DNA from 2 places in the Delftia sp. PE138 genome. Region 2 is predicted to be linked to the other one. Evidence: predicted binding sites of a transcription regulator. Region 2 holds the regulator's gene; the other holds the start of a gene.

Region 1 (7,192 bases), on a different contig from region 2:
GGCCGTGCAGCGCTTCGGCATCCATGGCGCGCGCGTCATCCACCGCATCGGCCCGCTGCAGCCCATGGACCAGATCGTGCTCGTGGCCGTCACCGCATCGCACCGGGGCATGGCTTTCCAGGCCTGCGAATACATCATGGACTACCTCAAGTCGCTGGCGCCTTTCTGGAAAAAGGAACAGACGCCCGAGGGCGCGCGCTGGGTGGATGCGCGCGTCAGCGACGAAGAGGCGCTGGCGCGCTGGCGCCAGTGAGCTGACGCTTCAGGCCCTGCGCAGTGCGGCACCCCGCAACCATTGCGGCGGCCGGAACACCAGCAGGTTGCCGAACATCACCAGCAGCAGGCCACCCACGGCCAGCGGCGTCCACACATAGCCTTCGAAAAGGGCCGAGATACTGAGCGCAACGATGGGGAACAGCACCGTCGCATAGGCCGCCTTCTCCGGGCCCAGCCGACCCACCAGGGTCAGGTAGGCCGTGAACGCGATCACCGAGCCTGGAATGGCCAGGTACAGCCAGGAGCCCACATAGGTCCAGCTGGCATCGAAGCGCCAGGGCAGGCCCGCCACCAGCGCATAGCCGGTCAGCAGCAGCGTGCCGGCCAGCATGCCCCAGGCATTGGTCTGGGCCGGCCGCCAGCCCATGGACTGCAGCGAGGCCGACAGCATGTTCCCGCAGGAAAAGCACAGCGTGCCCAGCACGGCCCAGGCCAGGCCGGGCAGGCTGGCATGCCGGCCTGCGCGCAGCTCGGGCCAGAACAGCGCCACCAGGCCTGCAAGGCCGAAGAGGCTGCCGGCCAGCACATGGCGCGCCAGCCTGCGGCCGTGGATGATGCGCGCCAGCAGCGCGTTCCAGAGATTGGCGCTGGAGAACACCACGGCGGCCAGGCCGCTGGCCAGCGTCTCGCTGGCATGCATGAAGCACACGAAGTTGAAGCTGAACAGGCACAGGCCCTGGGCCAGCACGCGCGGCAGCGCCGGGCCGCGGGGCACGCGCAGCTGGCGCGACCAGGCCAGCCAGGCGAACATCAGCACGGCGGCCAGCGCAAAGCGGTAGGCAATGGACAGCTCCACGGGCACGGCGCCCAGCTGCAGCTTCAGGGCGATCCAGGTCGAACCCCAGATCAGCACGACCAGGGCATAGAGGGTGGCAGTCATGGCCGGTGATGATGGCGCCGCAGGCTGGGCGGGCATGGCAGATTCCTGCGGTTTGATGGCCTGGCGCCATGCGTCGGTATGGCTGCGGGACCACAATCGCTGCCATGACGCCCACGCCGCTGCCCGAGCTGCCCTCCAGCCACCTGTGCCAGGTGCTGTCACGCTCCAAGGCCCGGCTGCAGCGGCGCGTGCGCCTGAGCGAGGGGGTGGAGCTGGCCGTCTGGGCCAATGTGGACGACGAGGTGCGCTACTGCCAGCCAGGCCACCACACGCTGTCGGTCTACCTGGCCGGCGGCGAGGGCTCGCAGCTCAAGGCGCGGCCCGAGGCCATGGGGGCGCCGGGGCGCATCTGCATCTTCACGCCAGAGGACGAATCGCACTGGCTGGTGCGCTCGCCCGTGCAGTTCCTGCACCTGTATGTGTCCGACCTGGCCTGGGCGGGGCGCGTGGTCCGAATGCTGGATGCCGAGCCCCGCTCACGCACCTTGCGTGCGCAGATCTACGGGGACGATCAGGCCTTCCACGCCGGTGCCCGTGCGCTGATGCAGCTGGACTGGCAGGACCCGCAGCAGCAACTGGCGGCCGATGCCATTGGCCAGCAGCTGGTGGACCGGCTGGTGCTGCAGTCCGCCACGCCGCGCCAGCTGCAGGCGATGCAGCGGCCGCTGGGCGGGCTCTCTGCGGCCGTGCGGCGCAGGGTGCTTGCCCATATCGAGGCGCATCTGCATGACTCCAAGGCCGTGTCGCTGCCGGCACTGGCGAGACAGGCCTGCCTTTCGGAATTCCATTTCGCACGCATGTTCCGCCAGAGCATGGGCTGCACGGTGCACGAATGGGTGCTGCAGCAGCGCCTGGCCCGGGCACGGCGCGCCCTGTCTGCGCGCAACGTGCCGCCGCTGGCCGAGCTGGCGCTGGATTGCGGCTTTTCCAGCGCCAGCCACCTGGTGCGCAGCTTCCGGGCGCATTTGGGCGTTACGCCTACGCAGTTCTCGATCTTTCAGCGCAATGCTTGAGAAGGATGGCCGGCCTCGCCGGCCTTGATCTGGCGCAAGCGTCTGTCCTTGCGGGCCGGGCATGGCTTGAAATTTGCCCTGCCGGTATCAGATAAATCGCAATGACCCTGTTTCAGGAGCGAAAAGAAACACCATGCGAATCGACAAACTGACAACCAAGTTCCAGGAAGCCCTGGCCGACGCGCAAACGCTGGCCCTGGGCGGTGACCAATCCAACATCGAACCCCTGCACCTGCTCGTGGCACTGCTGCGCCAGGACGACGGTCCGCGCTCGCTCTTGCAGCGTGCCGGCGCCAACGTGGGGCAGCTGCAGGCCGCAGCCGAGAAGGCTCTGGCAGACCTGCCGCGCGTGCAGCATCAGGACCAGGTGCAGGTCGGCTCCGAGCTGGGCCGCCTGCTGCAGGTGACCGAGAAGGAAGCCCTCAAGCGGGGCGACCAGTTCATTGCCAGCGAGCTGTTCCTGCTGGCGCTGACCGATAGCAGCGGCGCCTCCACGCGTGCGGGCCAATTGCTCAAGGAAAGCGGCGTGACGCGCTCCAGCCTGGAGTCGGCCATCAACGCCGTGCGCGGCGGCCAGACCATGGACAGCGCCGAAGGCGAAGGCCAGCGCGAGGCCCTCAAGAAATACACCCTGGACCTGACCGAGCGCGCGCGCATCGGCAAGCTCGATCCGGTGATCGGCCGCGACGACGAAATCCGCCGCTCCATCCAGGTGCTGCAGCGCCGCAGCAAGAACAACCCCGTGCTCATCGGCGAGCCCGGCGTGGGCAAGACCGCCATTGTCGAGGGCCTGGCCCAGCGCATCGTGGCCGGCGAGGTGCCCGAAAGCCTCAAGAACAAGCGCGTGCTGTCGCTGGACATGGCGGGCCTGCTGGCCGGCGCCAAGTACCGCGGCGACTTCGAGGAACGCCTGAAGTCCGTGCTCAAGGAAGTGGCCCAGGAAGAGGGGCGCATCATCCTGTTCATCGACGAGATCCACACCATGGTCGGCGCCGGCAAGGCCGATGGCGCCATGGATGCGGGCAACATGCTCAAGCCCGCGCTGGCGCGCGGCGAGCTGCACTGCATCGGCGCGACCACGCTCGATGAATACCGCAAGTACATCGAAAAGGATGCGGCGCTGGAGCGGCGCTTCCAGAAGGTGCTGGTCGAGGAGCCCTCGGTCGAGGACACCATCGCCATCCTGCGCGGCCTGCAGGTGCGCTACGAGGCCCACCACGGCGTGGACATCACCGACCCGGCCATTGTGGCCGCGGCCGAGCTGAGCCACCGCTACATCACCGACCGCTTCCTGCCCGACAAGGCCATCGACCTGATCGACGAGGCTGCTGCCAAGATCAAGATCGAGATCGACTCCAAGCCCGAGGTCATGGACAAGCTCGAGCGCCGCATGATCCAGCTCAAGATCGAGCGCGAGGCCATGAAGAAGGAAAAGGACGAGGCCTCGCAAAAGCGCCTGCAACTGATCGAGGAGGAACTCGGCAGCCTGGAGCGCGAGTACGCCGACCTCGAAGACGTGTGGAAGAGCGAGAAGGCCAGCGCCCAGGGCTCCGAGCAGATCCGCAAGGAGATCGACCAGATCCGTATCCAGATCGAGGAGCTCAAGCGCAAGGGCGACTTCAACAAGGTGGCCGAGCTGCAGTACGGCAAGCTGCCCTCGCTGGAAAAGCAGCTCAATGAAGCCCAGGCCAGCGAGCAAGGGCAGGGCGGTGCGCCCGCCCACAGATTGCTGCGCACCCATGTGGGCGCCGAAGAGATTGCCGAGGTGGTCAGCCGTGCCACGGGCATTCCCGTGGCCAAGATGATGCAGGGCGAGAAGGACAAGCTGCTGCGCATGGAAGACCGGCTGCATGACCGCGTCGTCGGCCAGGACGAGGCCATCTCGGCCGTGGCCAACGCCATCCGCCGTTCGCGCTCGGGCCTGTCCGATCCCAACCGGCCCACCGGTTCCTTCCTGTTCCTGGGCCCCACGGGCGTTGGCAAGACGGAACTGTGCAAGGCGCTGGCCGGCTTCCTGTTCGACAGCGAAGACCATCTGGTGCGCATCGACATGAGCGAGTTCATGGAAAAGCATTCCGTGGCCCGCCTGATCGGCGCGCCGCCCGGCTATGTGGGCTACGAGGAAGGCGGCTACCTGACCGAGGCCGTTCGCCGCAAGCCCTACAGCGTGCTGCTGCTCGACGAGGTGGAGAAGGCCCATCCCGACGTCTTCAACGTGCTGCTGCAGGTACTGGACGACGGCCGGCTGACCGACGGCCAGGGCCGCACCGTGGACTTCAAGAATACGGTCATCGTGATGACGAGCAACATAGGCTCTTTGCTGATCCAGGCCATGGTCGGCGAGGATTACGATGATGTGAAAGACGCGGTCTGGGGGGAACTCAAGAACCATTTCCGACCCGAATTCCTCAACCGTATCGACGAGACCGTGGTGTTCCACGCGCTCGACGCGAAGAATATCGAGTCGATCGCAAGGATTCAGCTCAAGCTGCTGGAGCGGCGTTTGGAGAAAATGGACCTTGCGCTGCAGGTGTCCGACCAGGCACTGGCCGAACTGGCCAAGGTGGGCTTCGATCCCGTTTTCGGGGCCCGGCCGCTCAAGCGCGCGATACAGCAGCGGATCGAGAATCCGTTGTCGAAACTGCTGCTTGAAGGGCGCTTCCCGCCCAAGAGCACGATTGCGGTGCATGTGGACCCGGTACAGGAACCGGGCGTATTCCGGTTCGATGCGGCAGACTCCGCCTGACGCACCGGGCCAGCCAAGAAAGGCTTTGCTTTGAACGATTTCGTCGCCACCCTGACCCGCTGGGCCGTTCGCATCCTGCTGATGCTTGTGGGCCTGGTCTTCTTTGTCAGCCTGCTCACCGCAGCAGCGCTGCTGGCCCTGGTCTGGGCCGTGCGGGCGCTGTGGGCCAGGCTCACCGGCCAGCCGGTCATGCCCTGGGCCATGCGCATGAGCCCGCGGGCTGGCTGGCAGACCGTCTACCGCTCCGGCTCCGAGTGGATGGCCCAGCGCCCGCAGCGCGCCTACGGCGCGGCTGAAGGCGGTGGCCGTCGCGCAGGTGCAGGCGCAGGCGTGCTGCCGGGAGCGGGCGAGGTGACCGACGTTCAGCCCCGTGAAGTGCGCGAGCCCTGAAGCGTCTTGCTGCAGCCTTTACGCGGCCTGCGCATCTTCGCGCCCAGGCCGCGCATATCGGCCCGTATAGTCTGTAACCCTCGGGAGCCCGTGCAAGGCTCCCTTTTTTTTCTCCGAGCCGTTCTGGCTGCTTGCCGCCGTATCCAGCCAACCCGCAGGCGGCCTGTGCAGCACGAGAGCGTCTGCCGCGTCTTCTTACCATTGAGCCCTATGACCCAGATGGATCTTCATCGCGTCTTCGAACTTCAGTACCAGGCCAGCCGGGCGCAGGTGGACGTGCCGCTGCTGGTGCGCCGCGAGAGGCTGCTGCGCATGCAAAAGCTGCTGGACGAGCACGGCCCCGTGCTGGCTGCCGCAGTGCAGGCCGACTTCGGCATGCGCTCGCCACGGTTGACCGAGATGGTGGAGCTGTTCGTGCTGCGGAACCTGCTCAAGCACACGCTGCGCCATCTGGCGCGCTGGTCGGGGCGCCAGCGGGTGCGCACGCCGCTGATGCTCATGCCGGGCCGTGGGTGGATAGAGCGCCAGCCGCTGGGCGTGGTGGGGGTGATCTCTCCGTGGAACTATCCGGTGCAGCTGGCGCTGGGGCCTGCCATCACGGCCCTGGCAGCGGGCAACCGCGTCATGCTCAAGCCCAGCGAACTCACGCCGCACACGTCGGCGCAACTGGCCGCGCTGGTGGGGCAGTTCTTTGCGCCCGAGGAGTTCGCCGTGATCGAGGGCGATGTGAGCGTGGCCACGCAGTTTTCGGGCCTGCACTTCGACCATCTGCTGTTCACCGGATCGACGGCCGTGGGCCGGCGCGTGGCCCAGGCGGCCGCAGCGCACCTGACGCCGACCACGCTGGAGCTGGGCGGCAAGTCGCCCTGCATCGTCTCCACCGACTGCGACCTGAAGGAGGCGGCGCTCAAGATCGCACATGGCAAGCTCGTCAACGCAGGCCAGACCTGCATTGCCCCCGACTACGTGCTGCTGCCGCGTGGACAGGAGGCCGAATTCGCCGAGGCCTTTCGCGCCGCCGCGCAGCGGCTGTTCCCGCGCTTTGCCGGCAACCCGGACTATGCCGCCATCCTCACCAAGCGCCACCTGGCCCGCCTGCGGCAGATGCTGCGCCAGGCCCAGGGCATGGGCGCCCATGTCGAATGGATGGAGGACGGTGGCGCCAGCCAGGAGGGGGCGGACATGGCCTGGGGTGATGCCGTGGAGCGCCAGATGGCACCGGCCCTGGTCTTCAATGCCACCAGCCAGATGCAGCTCATGCAGGAGGAGATCTTCGGCCCCATCCTGCCCGTGATCAGCTACGACAGGCTGGACGACGTGGTCTCGGCCATCAATGCCGGGCCCAGGCCGCTGGCGCTGTACTGGTTCGGCCGCGATGAGAGGGTGCGTGATGCGGTGCTGTCACGCACCATCAGCGGCGGGGTGACGGTCAATGACACCCTGCTGCACTTCGCGCACGAGAACCTGCCCTTCGGTGGCGTGGGCGACAGCGGTTGGGGTGCCTATCATTCGGAGCAGGGCTTTGCGCGGCTGAGCCATCAGAAGGCGGTGTTCGTGCAGTCGCGCTGGTCAGGGGCCGCCATGCTGTATCCGCCCTATGGTGCGAAGTTCGATCGCATCATGGAACTGATGCGCCGCTGGCTGTGAGCAAGGGCTCGATCGGGCGTGCGGCCGGGCATGCCTGCATCGTGAGGAATTGTCAACTGATTCCTTGGCGAGCCTTGTGTTGCATGCACTAGCTGCTCTTTTTTGAAGAGCACATAGCACATCCGATTGCCGAGGGCAAGAAAACGAGCACAGCCGTACTTGCGTGCATGGCTAAGGGGCTCGATGCACGCAAAAAGCGCGATTCCGGTGAAAATCACGCCCTTCTATTTTCACCTGTTT
Region 2 (7,192 bases):
GATGGCACGCTGACCTACACCTTCGTCGAAAGCGTCAAGGCCAGCTATCCGTTCTACGTGATCCGCGTGGCCGGTGGCCTGCTGTACCTGGGCGGCATGCTGGTCATGCTGTGGAACACCTGGAAGACCGCGATCTCCGGCCGTTCCGTGAAGGTGGCCGTGCCTGCCGTCGTGGCCCACGCCTGAGCGTCTAGGAGCATTACTCATGTCCGATCACAACCATAGCGCTCCCAAGAGCTTTTCCCACGAGAAGGTGGAAACCAACAATTTCCTGCTGATCGTGCTGACCCTGCTGGTGGTCGCCGTCGGCGGCCTGGTGGAAATCGTTCCGCTGTTCTTCCAGAAGTCGACCACGGAAGCGGTGGCGGGCCTCAAGCCCTACACGCCGCTGCAGCTGATGGGCCGCGACGTCTATCTGCGCGAGGGCTGCTACAACTGCCACTCGCAGATGATCCGCCCCTTCCGCGCCGAGACCATGCGCTACGGCCACTACTCGGTGGCGGGCGAGTTCGTCTACGACCACCCCTTCCAATGGGGTTCCAAGCGCACGGGTCCCGACCTGCACCGCGTGGGCGGCAAGTACAGCGACGAATGGCACCGCATCCACCTGAACAACCCGCGCGACGTGGTGCCCGAGTCCAACATGCCTGCCTACTCCTGGCTGGAGAAGAACAAGGTGGATGACACCGTGGTCGCCCAGCACATGAGCGCGCTGCGCAAGGTGGGCGTGCCCTACAGCGACGAGGAAATCAGCGGCGCCGCCGAGCAGGTCAAGGGCAAGACGGAAATGGACGCCGTCATCGCCTACCTGCAGGTGCTGGGCCGTTCGGTCAAGTAAAGGAGAGCGACATGGACATCACCACCATGCGCATCGTGGCCACGCTGGCCTCTCTGGCCTGCTTCATCGGTATCTGGTGGTGGGCGTTCGCCCGCCGCAACCAGGCCCGTTTCGAAGAGGCCGCCCAGCTGCCGTTCGAGCAAGACTGAGTCCCTCCACCAGAACGAGAACTTCCCATGAGCGATTTCGTAAACAACTTCTGGTCGATCTATGTCACGGCGATCACGCTGGGCGGCATCATCGGCTGCCTGCTGCTGCTGTATCTCACCGCACGCAAGAAGGTGGTCCCCTCGGCCGACAACACCACGGGCCACGTCTGGGACGAGGACCTGCGCGAGCTGAACAACCCCATGCCCAAGTGGTGGATGTGGCTGTTCATCATCACCTCGGTGTTCGGCTTCGCCTACCTGGCGGCCTATCCGGGCCTGGGCTCGTTCGCGGGCAAGCTGGGCTGGACGCAGCTGGGCGCCTATGAAAACGAGATGGCCAAGGCCCGCGCGGACCTGGAGCCGCTGTACGCCAAGTTCACGAGCATGAGCACCGAAGACATGGCCAAGGACCCCCAGGCCATGGCCATTGGCGAGCGCCTGTTCATGAACAACTGCGCGCAGTGCCACGGCTCGGATGCACGCGGCGGCAAGAGCTTCCCCAACCTGACCGATGGCGACTGGCTGCATGGCGGCACGCCCGACAAGATCAGGGAAACCATCACGGCGGGCCGCATCGGCATCATGCCGCCCATGGCCGCTGCCGTCGGCACGCCCGACGATGTGCGCAACCTCTCGCACTATGTGCTGAGCCTGTCGGGCAGCCCGCACGACTCGCTCAAGGCTTCGCTGGGCAAGTCCAAGTTCACGGCCTGCGCCGCCTGCCATGGCATGGACGGCAAGGGCAACCAGGCCCTGGGCGCGCCCAACCTGACCGATGACATCTGGCTGCACGGCTGGGGCGAGGCCGCCATCACGGCCATGATCAACAACGGCAAGCACAACGAGATGCCTGCCCAGAAGGACAAGCTGACCGAGGCGCAGATCGCGGTGCTTGCCTCCTATGTCTGGGGCATGTCGCACAAAGACGGCGCAGTCCGTCAATAAGGACAGGGGGCGGCGCTGCGGCGCCGCCTTTTTGCCTTTTGAGTTTTCAGATATTCCAAAAAACCAAGGAACCCACCATGAAGCCCGAGAACGGGGATGATGCCGGGAAGCCTCCCCGCAAAGTCATTCCGATCACGCCTGCCGACCCGGACCCGGGCCAGCTGGTGTCGATGTTCGAGTCCGAGAAGAAGGTCTACCCGCGCTCCATCAGCGGTGTCTTCGCACGCTGGCGATGGGCTCTGGTGTTTCTCACCCAACTGGTTTTCTATGGCCTGCCCTGGCTGGAATGGGGGCAGCGCCAGATGGTGCTGTTCGACCTGGGGGCGCGGCGCTTTTACCTGTTCGGGCTGGTGCTGTACCCGCAGGATTTCATCTACCTGGCGGGCCTGCTGATCATTTCGGCGCTGGCGCTGTTCCTGTTCACGGCCGTGGCCGGTCGCCTGTGGTGCGGCTTTTCCTGCCCGCAGACGGTCTACACCGAAATCTTCATGTGGGTGGAGCGCAAGGTCGAGGGCGACCGCAGCGCGCGCATGCGCCTGGACAAGAACGGCTGGACCTTTGAAAAGCTCTGGAAGAAGTCGCTCAAGCAGTTGCTGTGGATTGCCATTGCCCTGTGGACCGGCTTCACCTTCGTGGGCTACTTCGTGCCCATCCGCGAGCTGGGCGGCGAGCTGCTGGCGCTGCAGGGCAGCTGGCAGGTCTTCTGGGTGCTGTTCTACGGCTTCGCCACCTATGGCAACGCCGGCTACATGCGCGAGCAGGTCTGCAAGTACATGTGCCCCTATGCGCGCTTTCAGAGCGCCATGTTCGACCGCGACACCATGATCGTCAGCTACGACACGGGCCGGGGCGAGCCGCGCGCGCCGCGCACCAAGAAGGTGGACTACAAGGCCCAGGGCCTGGGCGACTGCATCGACTGCAAGATGTGCGTGCAGGTCTGCCCCGTGGGCATCGACATCCGCAACGGCCTGCAGTACGAATGCATAGGCTGCGGTCTGTGCATAGACGCCTGCAATTCCATCATGGACAAGATGGAGTATCCGCGCGGCCTCATCCGGCTGACCACGCAGAACGCCATGGCCGGCCTGTGGCGGCGGGCCCAGGTGCTGCGCCGCATCTTCCGTCCGCGCGTACTGGTCTACTCGGCCGTGCTGATCGGCCTGAGCATGGCCATGATCGTGAGCCTGGCGCTGCGCCAGTCGGTCAAGGTCGACGTGATACGCGACCGGGCGTCGCTGTCGCGCATCGTCGCGGGCGGCAAGCTGGAAAATGTCTACCGCCTGCAGATCATGAATGCCACCGAGCAGGCCCAGCGCTACCGCATCAGCGCCCATGGCCTCGACGGGCTGGAGCTGGCGTCCGAGCAGGAGGTCGAGGTCGGCCCGGCCGAGACGCGCGGCATTGCGGCGCGGCTGCAGATTCCCTACGGTTCCGCCGAGCCGGGCTCGCACACCGTATTCTTCGATATCGATGCCGTGCATTCAGGCGCGGGACGCGCGTCCGAAAAGGCCGTCTTCCTGGTGCCCCGGTGATATGTCTGGCCGGCACCGCCCAGGCTGCGCCGGCTGTTTGAAAGAAAGAGGTTATCCATGTCTTCCAGTCCCGCAGTCTCCGCGCCCGCCACGGCCCCTTCGCATCCGGACGCCGGCAAGCCCTGGTGGAAGTTCGCCCATGTCTGGCTCGTGGTGGCCGGCCCGGCCGCCGTCGTGGTGGCTGGCGTGGTCACGGCCGTCATTGCGATCAATGGCGCCGATCCCGTGATCGATCCTGACTATTACCGCAATGGCATCACCATCAACGAGCGTGCCGATGGCGTGCGTGAAGTGCCCAAGAGCCTGGCGCCCGCGGTCACCGGCCGCAACCACGCGGCCACGCCCGCGCAGGACCATCCCACGGACCGCTGAACGCAGGAAAATGCCGTGCACAAGGCCGCAGTCGCGGCCTTTTTTGCATGGTGGATGGCATCTCCAGCATGCGCGAGGGCCAAGGGTTTCCTACAGGCAGTGCAGGGTGCGCAGGGCTTGGCACGGTGCGCGGGCGGCGCGCACAATGAAAGCCACCCCTCGACAGCTCAAGGAGATCGCTGATGTTGGCCCAACGCTGGATGTGGATTGCCTGGCCGGCCTTTCTGGCCGCCGCCGTGATGGAGATGCTGGTATTCGCCTTCGTGGACCCGCTGGAGCTGCACTGGCTCGGCGACCTGGGCTGGTCGCGGCAGGGAATCTACACGCTGGCCTTCTTCGCCTTCTGGGGCGTGACCATGCTGTCCAGCCTCATGACCACCATGCTGGGACGCTCCACGCACGATCTCAACGACGGCGTGGTCTCCGAGCCGGACCCAAATCTGGCCATGCAGGGCCTGGGGCGCGATTGAACCTGCGTGCACTGCAATGGCAATGAAAAAGGCCCGCGACAGCGGGCCTTGTTCATTGCCGGGGGGTGGGGCCTTGCGGCCTCACTGGCACTGCTGGCTGTTGACGATGCGCTTGAGCGCGTCCGTGTCCAGGATGCGCAGATGGCGCTGGCGCACCTCGATGATGTTTTCCTCGGCAAACTTCGAGAAGGTGCGGCTCACCGTCTCCAGCTTCAGGCCCAGGTAGCTGCCGATTTCCTCGCGCGTCATGCGCAGCACCAGTTCCGACTTGGAAAAGCCCCGGGCGTGCAGGCGCTGCACCAGGTTGAGCACGAAGGCGGCCAGGCGCTCCTCGGCACGCATGCTGCCCAGCAGCAGCATCACGCCATGCTCGCGCACGATCTCGCGGCTCATGACCTTGTGCACATGGTTTTGCAGGGCCGTGACCTCGCGCGACAGGTCCTCCAGCTTGTCGAAGGGCATGACGCAGACCTCGGCGTCTTCCAGCGCGACCGCATCGCAGGTGTGGTGGTCGTTGACGATGCCATCCAGGCCGATGATCTCGCCGGCCATCTGAAAGCCCGTGACCTGGTCGCGCCCGTCCTCGGTGGCCACGCAGGTCTTGAAGAAGCCCGTGCGGATGGCGTACAGCGAGGTGAAGGACTCACCGTTGCGAAACAGCAGGCCGCCGCGCTTGACCTTGCGGCGCGTGGCCACGATGTCGTCGATGCGCTGCATCTGCTCGGCATCCAGGCCCATGGGCATGCACAGCTCGCGCAGGTTGCAATTGGAACAGGATGCTTTGATGGTCTGAAGGTTCATGGAGTAAACATCAGCGGCGCAGCAGTGCGCCGGCGGTGACCTCGTGGATGGCGATGAGTTGGATCAAATTGTCGCAGCACTGCCGCGAACAACTCTTGATATGAGTCAAGGACGCGGCCAATGGGCTGCGGCACAGTGGACGACATTAGAGGAAAAAACCCATGACCGCTGTCACCCCAGAGCTGCTGCGTCGCTTCGACGTACCGGGGCCCCGATACACCTCGTTCCCCACTGCCGATCGTTTCGTGGAGGCTTTCGGTGCTGAAGACTATATCCTGGCACTTGAGCACCGCAAATCGAGTACCGCAGCGCGGGCCATGCCTTTGTCGCTGTATGTGCATGTGCCGTTCTGCGAGTCGCTGTGCTACTACTGCGCCTGCAACAAGATCGTGACGCGCCACCACGATCGCGCTGCCGTCTACCTGGACTACCTGGCGCGCGAGATGGCCTTGCACACGGCCCATTGCGGCAAGGGTCAGGCCGTCAGCCAGCTGCACCTGGGCGGCGGCACGCCCACCTTCTTCTCGGACGATGAGCTGCGCACGCTGATGGCCCTGCTGCGCGAGCATTTCAAGCTGGAGCCGGGCGGCGAATACTCCATCGAGGTCGATCCGCGCACCGTCAGCGTCGAACGCCTGGCCGTGCTCAAGGAGCTGGGCTTCAACCGCCTGAGCTTCGGCGTGCAGGACTTCGACGAACAGGTGCAGATCGCCGTGCACCGCGTGCAGCCGGCCGAGCAGGTGTTCGCGCTGGTGGCAGCGGCACGGCAGCTGGGCTTTGCCTCCATCAACGTGGACCTGATCTACGGCCTGCCCAAGCAGACGCCCGAGTCCTTCGAGCGCACGCTGGCCCAGGTCAATGCGCTGCGGCCCGACCGCATCGCGCTCTATGCCTATGCCCACCTGCCCGAGCGCTTCAAGCCGCAGCGGCGCATCGCGGCCGAGGACCTGCCCCAGGGCGCCGACAAGCTGGCCATGCTCTCGCGCTCCATCGCGGCCTTCATGGAGGGCGGCTATGTCTACGTGGGCATGGACCACTTCGCCTTGCCCGAGGACGCGCTGGCCGTGGCCAAGCGCCAGGGCCGGCTGCATCGCAACTTCCAGGGCTACAGCACCCAGCCCGACTGCGACCTGATTGCGCTGGGCGTGTCGGCCATCGGCAAGGTGGGGGCCAGCTACAGCCAGAACGCCAAGACGCTGGAGGAGTACTACGACGCCATCGACGCCGGCCACCTGCCCGTGGTGCGCGGCCTGGCACTGTCGCGCGATGATCTGGTGCGGCGCGCCGTCATCATGGCCATCATGTGCCAGGGCGCCGTGTTGTTCGAGCCCATGGAGCAGGCCTGGCTGCTGGGCTTTCGCGAGTACTTCGCCCCCGAGCTGGCGGCGCTTCAGGACCTGCAGGCCAAGGGGCTGGTGCAGATCAGCGACGAGGGCTTCCAGGTCACGCCGATGGGCTGGTACTTCGTGCGTGGCGTGGCCATGCTGTTTGACCGATATCTGCAGGCCGACAAGAACCGGGCGCGGTTTTCGAGGATCATCTAGGCCCCATGCTGTTGTCGCTGCTCTGGACCGCTTTGATCATGGGGCTCGTCGGCGGGCCCCATTGCCTTGCCATGTGCGCCGCGCCCTGCGGCGTGGTCACGGGCGGGGCGGGGCAGGGCACGGTACAGGGTGGTGGGCAGGTGGTCGCCGTCCATGGACTGCAAAGCCGGCTGTGGCTGCGCACGGCGCTGTTCCATGGCGGGCGGCTGGCCGGCTATGCCAGCCTGGGCGCTGCCTCGGCGCTGGCCATGGAAAGCCTGTCCTGGCTCACCAGCCAGACCACGGCGCTGCAGCCGTTCTGGACGCTGACCCATGTCGCCGTGATGGCCTGGGGCCTGGCCATGATGGTGCAGGCCCGCCAGCCCGCCTGGCTGGAGTCTGCGGGCCGCGCCGCCTGGCGGCGCGTGCAGCCCTGGGTGTCCGCCCCTGGCGGCACGCTGGCGGCGGGCTATGCCTGGGCGCTCATGCCCTGCGGACTGCTGTATTCGGCCGTGCTGGTCGCCGCGCTCAGCGGTGGCCCCTTGCAGGGCGCATCGGCCAT

Evidence for each region. The regulator FNR, encoded in region 2, switches genes on or off when oxygen is low (the NO sensors DNR and NnrR bind a similar motif). The targets are predictions, from matches to a motif close to TTGATNNNNATCAA.
Region 1: the regulator FNR is predicted to act here: its motif matches at 2,194-2,207, upstream of clpB (ATP-dependent chaperone ClpB).

Annotation. Positions count from the first base shown of each region.
Region 1 is NZ_JABEPN010000001.1:971,225-978,416, forward strand. It holds gene moaE (molybdopterin synthase catalytic subunit MoaE) at 1-253, shown strand, start outside; gene HFGMBDPB_RS04400 (DMT family transporter) at 263-1,156, opposite strand; gene HFGMBDPB_RS04405 (helix-turn-helix domain-containing protein) at 1,261-2,169, shown strand; gene clpB (ATP-dependent chaperone ClpB) at 2,303-4,915, shown strand; gene HFGMBDPB_RS04415 (hypothetical protein) at 4,946-5,305, shown strand; gene HFGMBDPB_RS04420 (aldehyde dehydrogenase family protein) at 5,516-6,952, shown strand.
Region 2 is NZ_JABEPN010000005.1:366,660-373,851, reverse strand. It holds gene ccoN (cytochrome-c oxidase, cbb3-type subunit I) at 1-186, shown strand, start outside; gene ccoO (cytochrome-c oxidase, cbb3-type subunit II) at 206-838, shown strand; gene HFGMBDPB_RS19180 (cbb3-type cytochrome oxidase subunit 3) at 850-987, shown strand; gene ccoP (cytochrome-c oxidase, cbb3-type subunit III) at 1,015-1,932, shown strand; gene ccoG (cytochrome c oxidase accessory protein CcoG) at 2,010-3,464, shown strand; gene HFGMBDPB_RS19165 (FixH family protein) at 3,522-3,836, shown strand; gene HFGMBDPB_RS19160 (hypothetical protein) at 4,019-4,306, shown strand; gene fnr (fumarate/nitrate reduction transcriptional regulator Fnr) at 4,388-5,107, opposite strand; gene hemN (oxygen-independent coproporphyrinogen III oxidase) at 5,269-6,651, shown strand; gene HFGMBDPB_RS19145 (sulfite exporter TauE/SafE family protein) at 6,657-7,192, shown strand, end outside.